DNA from 2 places in the Cyanobacterium stanieri LEGE 03274 genome. Region 2 is predicted to be linked to the other one. Evidence: predicted binding sites of a transcription regulator. Region 2 holds the regulator's gene; the other holds the start of a gene.

Region 1 (3,218 bases), on a different contig from region 2:
AATAGAACAAATAACAGAATAACTATACAATTAATTATTATTAACATATTATATTATGGATAATCTCTCAGATAAAAACATAACTTTTGAATCAGATAATGACAATCAAAAATATAAATCCAAAAACTTTTCCGTAGGTATTATTTCTTTAATCATTGGAATACTTTTCACCATTAGTGGAGCATTAGCATATTATTTTACTCGTCCCTGTGTGCTAGGAGAATGTACCTTAATTCCTCAATCTCAAGAAAATGTTGAGGATTATTTATCGATCATTAATCCAGAAATGGACAGTACGGATTTAACAGAACTACAATTAAATTTAATCGCTATCAATTTACAATTAAATAATATTCCTTCTTGGTCAGATTATCATGAACAAGCACAAAATTTAATTACCGAAAATCAAATTACCATTGATGATTTAGATAAAATATTAGAGGCTTTAACATTGGTAGAAAATGCTCAAAGTATGAGTAATCAACTACCTTTATCAACGGATGAATGGCAAAGAATAGAAAGTTTTTGGTTAGAGGCGATCGCCCTTATACAATCCGTAGAAAATCAATTTTTACAACCATGGATTGATAATAAAATAGCTGAATATAATAATATATTAAGTAGCCTAGAAAATAGCATTGAACAAGAAAAAAAAGCCAATCAACTATTATCAGAAGCCCAACAATTAGCCCAAGAAAACGATCAATTAAAGAATGAAACTTCATCGTTAACACAACTAAAAAATATCGAAAATAATTGGTTAGAGGCAATAGATAAAATCAGGGAAATTCCCCCCCTCACCAGTGCGCAAACAGATAAAGAAAATCTCTTAGAAAAATATAATCAAAATTTAAGTCAAATAAGAGCAACCATTAGACAAGAAGAAATCGCCGAAAATCTTTACGGGCAAATACAAAACAAAATTATTCAAGCAGAAAACGCCGAAAAAAATAATCAATGGACAAATGCCGTCAACCATTGGCAAGAAGTCAATAACCTAATCACTCAATTTCCCGATGGCACATTTAAACAACAACCCCTCGAAAGGATAAGACAAACCGTTAATCAAAAATTACCCCAAGCCCAAGAAGAATTAAAACAAGCCATTAATCGACAAAATGCCAGGGAAGAATTAGCCAGAATATGTCAGGGTAGTTCTAAAATCTGTGATTATCAGGTGGAAAATAATTTAATTAAAGTTACCTTAACCACCGATTATTTGATGAATATTGCTCGAATTACCCAACAATCAGCCAATACTAATAATAGTGAAACAGAAATTTTAATTAATCATATTAATCAGGTAGAGCAAAATTACCGCTATTTAAGTTTTAAATATAAAATGCCCCTAGAAGTTTATAATCCACAACAAAAATTAATCGTTAAATATAACTAAATAAAAAAACAATCATCCATAAATACTTACGTAATTAATTAATCTCATTCCTTAGTAAACTGACTTTTAATCAATGATTATTAAAAAAAATAATTATCTAATGCTCTAATCATACTTATCTTTTTTATATTTATAGATTCAAAAAAATAAGGTCATCCCAGAAAAATGATCTTGAAAAATAACAAGAAGATTAAATTAAACTAAAAAAGAAAATTAATCATATATTTTGTAATCAATGATGCTATAATGAATCGCTTCCAAGCATAAAATATCTAGGTTATTTGAGATATTAAAATAGAATGGTTAAACTGAAGACAACAAAAAAAAGAATAAAGAGAATCGCACAACAAATAAATTTTTCCCCCAGTTGGCAAGGATGTATAATATTAAGTGTATTTTTACTGCTCTCCTGTGTTAGCTCCGTAGGCGCTCAAGATACCCTCGCAGAATTAACCGATGCGAGTAAAGAATTAAAAGTCGGTTTAGATACCTTTTGGGTGGTATTCGCTTCAATTTTGGTCATTTTTATGAATGCTGGTTTCGCCATGTTAGAAACTGGTTTATGTCGGCGCAAGAATGCTGTTAATATGCTCTCCAAAAACTTAATCGTATTTGCCATTTCTACGGTGGCTTATTGGGCTGTGGGTTTTGCCCTCATGTTTGGAGATGGAACAAACTTTTTTGGGTTTAGTGGTTTTTTCCTTGCGGGGATGGATAATAGCCCCGCCATTAACGGTGAATATATTGGGGTTTATAGCTCCTTAGGTTCGATAAATATCCCCTTGGCCGCTAAATTTTTATTTCAAGTGGCTTTTGCTGGTACAGCGGCTACTATTGTTTCTGGTGCAGTGGCGGAAAGAATTAAATTTATTGATTTTATTTTGTTTAGTGTTTTCCTGGTGGCGATCGCCTATCCCCTCGTCGGACACTGGGTATGGGGAAATGGATGGTTAGCCCAGTTAGGATTCAAAGACTTTGCAGGTTCTACCGTAGTCCACTCCGTAGGGGGTTGGAGCGCTTTAGTTGGTTCTATTTTATTAGGTGCAAGGAATGGAAAATATAAACCATCAGGGGGAATCATGCCCTTACCTGGCCATAACTTAAGTTTAGCCACCCTAGGTTGTTTTATCCTTTGGATAGGATGGTTTGGTTTCAATGCAGGTTCAACCTTCGAGTTATCCCAAAATATTAGTTATATTGCCCTTACCACCAACTTAGCCGCCGCATCAGGGGCTATTTCCGCCACCATCATTAGTTGGGTATTGGCAGGAAAACCTGATTTATCTTTAATTATCAACGGTGTTTTATCGGGTTTAGTGGCTATTACCGCAAGTTGTGCCTTTGTGAGTTACGGTGACGCCATGATTATTGGCATTGTCGGTGGAGCGTTGGTTGTAGTCTCGGTATATTATTTAGATAATGTCAAAATTGATGACCCCGTGGGAGCTATTTCCGTTCACTTGGTCAACGGTATTTGGGGTACTATTGCTGTGGGTTTATTTGCTAGTCCAATAGTCTCAGGAGATCCAGAAATTAGGGGCTTATTTACTACGGGGAATATATCTTTATTAGGCACTCAACTACTGGGAATTTTTGTGGTAGGGGTGTTTATGGTGGTATATAGTTTTATTGTTTGGTCAATTCTTAAGGCTTTGTTAGGTTTGAGAGTCTCTGAGGAGGAAGAATATTTTGGCTTAGATATTGGCGAACATGGTATGGAGGCTTATAATGGTTTTTCTGAAGATGTGAACGAAATTTAAAGTTTTTGATTGATAGTTAACCTCAGTTTGGGATCTGTCAGTATGATAGGGACGTGCCATGG
Region 2 (3,218 bases):
TCATCACAAACATAAACCTAAACCTAGAACCTCAAAAACTAGGGCTAATAGTCGGTAAAAGTGGTTCAGGAAAAACTACCCTCCTCGAAATCTTAGCCGGATTAGCCGAAAACACCAGCGGTAAAATTATTTGGCAAGGGGAAGAAATAACCTCCATAGAATTACAGCAACTTAGCGGATTAGTCTTTCAATTTCCCGAAAGGCATTTTTGTGGCTCAAATATCTTAGAAGAATTACGCCTCGGACATCCCGAATTAAGCGCCATCAAAGTAAAAGAAGCCCTCACCGAAGTAGGTTTAGAAAATATTAGTTATGAAACTCCTCCCCATGCCCTTAGTGGTGGACAACAAAGACGTTTATCCCTTGCGGTGCAACTCATACGACAACCCAATATTTTACTTCTTGATGAACCTACAGCGGGATTGGATTGGTTAATGCGCGATCAATTAGTTAATCTTTTGGCAAAATTAAAACAACATTGGACATTATTAATTGTTACCCATGATGCTAGTGATTTAATTTCCATTGCCGATTATTGTTGGCGCATTGAGGCAGGAAAAATAGAGTCCGTTGCCCCCTCCGATTTTACTGTTAAACCACCACTAGAAATAAACTGGCACCAGTAATCAAATGAATAATTAAACTATTATTTCCCCCATCTCCCCTACCCCCCATCTCTCATACCGAGAACTACTTGCTATCCCCAATCGAGGGTGATTTTACTATTTTTAATAACAAATATCAAATCTGTCATTTATTATGGGGTTTTAAACCTAATTTTTTGATAAAATAGTTATCTAGTTTACACTTAAATTTTCTCGAAAAAAAGCGTCATCTGCACGATCAATTATTAAATATTAACTACTGTCTATGCAACCAATTCCTACTCAAGAACAGCCCCTAGCTTCAGTATTTCGTCAGATAGGGGGGGGAATGTATAACCCCGTTATGGAGAAGTTTGAACGGGGAAAGACAATTTTTTTTCCTGGAGATCCTGCGGAAAGGGTATATTTTTTAGTTAAAGGAGCGGTTAAGTTATCTCGTCTTTACGAGGCAGGGGAAGAAATTACGGTGGCTCTTTTGAGGGAAAATAGTGTTTTTGGGGTTTTATCTTTGATTACTGGGCAAAAGAGCGATCGCTTTTACCACGCTGTAGCATTTACCCCTGTGGAATTATTATCCGCTCCCATTGAACATTTTCAACGCTCTTTACAGGATAATCCTGAGTTATCTCGTCTTATGTTACAGGGGTTATCTTCTCGTATTTTACAAACGGAAATGATGATCGAAACCCTTGCCCACCGTGATATGGCTTCTCGTTTGGTGAGTTTTTTGTTAATTCTTTGTCGTGATTTTGGTATTCCTAGTCTTAATGGTATTACCATTGACCTTAAATTGTCCCATCAGGCGATCGCCGAGGCCATCGGTTCTACCCGTGTAACGGTTACCCGACTTTTAGGGGAACTCCGCCAAGATGGTATGATTTCCATTACCAAGAAAAAAATTACCGTCCATAACCCCGTTGCCCTCAGTCAACAATTTGCCTAGAGAAATCTTACAAAAAACGACTTAAATCAAATTCCTGACTAACCTTAGGAGTATGTCTTTCCTTATCTAACAGTAACAAAAGTCTTTCCTGATAATCGATCGCCCCGGTTAACTGCTCTTGTAAATAAGACAAACCACCATTGGCGTATTGTTCAAAAAGAGTGATTCTACGCTCTTGGGAACTATTCTCATCGGATAAAAAATCCAAATTACCCATGGTCATAATAGTCAAAACATCAACCAATAAATCGTAACCACGGGATATAAAAATATCATAACTAATCGGATTAGGTTCTTGGGCAATGGTTTCTAAAGGTAAACGATAATCATATTTTTTACCCACGGCCGCCGCAAAAGCCATAACATCAGCATAGGTGTCAAACACCCCCTCTGGGTTATCATGACTAAAAATTAAACTTTGAACTAAAGATGCCTTATTTTGGTCAATTCTAACTCTACTAACCATATTCTTGTGAATTAATGATTTCCGTATTGATTTTAGCTGGGGGAAAAAGCTCCCGTATGGGCTTCGATAAGGCTTTGATAGAAATTGAAGGAGAATACTTATTAAGCAAAACCTACCATATAGCCAGAGAATTAAGCAATGAAGTATTTATCCTCACCTCCCCCGAACATCAATATCAATCTTTTCTGCCTAATGATACTCAATTTATCATTGAACCTCACCCCTACCAAGGCCCTTTAGTTGCCTTCGCCCATGGTTTATCCTTCATCCATAGCCCATGGGTTTTATTATTACCTTGCGATTTAATTTATCTTCAGACTCAAGAGATTAAATCATGGTTGAAACTATTACCCTCCGTATCAGAAGAAACTATTGCCCTTTTACCAACCCACAAAAAAGGATGGGAGTGTTTATCGGGCTTTTATCGCCGTGATTGTTTATCATCTTTACAAAAATCCCTGAATGGGGGTAATAAATCTTTTCAAAGATGGTTAAAAGGAGAAAAAGTAACCCCCCTGATGGTTCAAGATAGGAGGGTTTTATATAATTGTAATACCCCTGAAGATTTAGCGAAATGGACCGAGTATTCTTCTTTCGGAGATAATTTGAGTTGATTGATTATCGTTGAGAGTACGGGTAATTTCTAATTGAATATCGATGGAAGTATCGGCTTCTAGGTGACGAGGATCAATATTTAATTCTCCAATATTAATTATAAAACGATTATTTTGATAGTTAATAAATTGGGGTGAAATTTCCCCTTCATAACGGAGGGTATAATCATTTCTTTGGCGCAAACTCAGGTTACGGGATGGGGAGGTACTATATTTGATTTTAAAATTGGTATTGACTATGTCCGATAAATTTGCCTCGTCCACTATTTCCATCTGCACTCCTAACCCTAACCCTGATACTCCTTTACTGACTAATTTGGTGGTATCACTAGCCCTAATGGCGTTGAAAACAAATATTTCGGTGACTTGATTTCGAGGGATGATATTCGTTTGTAACCAGATGTCATCGGGAAATTTTATATCTACGGTGCGATCGTCTTGTAGATTTAGGGTAACGGTGCGATCGCCCATAGTCTCAAAAGGTTGGGGGGCATTCCAAATCATGACCACAGAATTTTCTACCCTTTCCACCAATTCTAAATACTGATCGGCAATAATAGAACCAGCAGCAAACAAATTAGTTGCCCCCG

The links. Region 2 encodes NtcA, which controls nitrogen genes in cyanobacteria. Its sites were predicted from a motif close to TTTGTANCNNNNGNTACAAA; they were not measured.
Region 1: a site for NtcA is predicted at 1,520-1,539, ahead of IQ215_RS06255 (ammonium transporter). Genes of this name have one in related genera too.

What each region holds. Positions count from the first base shown of each region.
Region 1 is NZ_JADEWC010000010.1:47,401-50,618, forward strand. Features, by position in the region: gene IQ215_RS06250 (hypothetical protein) at 56-1,396, shown strand; gene IQ215_RS06255 (ammonium transporter) at 1,696-3,156, shown strand.
Region 2 is NZ_JADEWC010000041.1:12,675-15,892, forward strand. Features, by position in the region: gene IQ215_RS13410 (ABC transporter ATP-binding protein) at 1-626, shown strand, start outside; gene ntcA (global nitrogen regulator NtcA) at 871-1,548, shown strand; gene IQ215_RS13420 (DNA phosphorothioation-associated protein 4) at 1,556-2,014, opposite strand; gene IQ215_RS13425 (molybdenum cofactor guanylyltransferase) at 2,029-2,628, shown strand; partial or broken gene IQ215_RS13430 (collagen-like protein) at 2,581-3,218, opposite strand, start outside.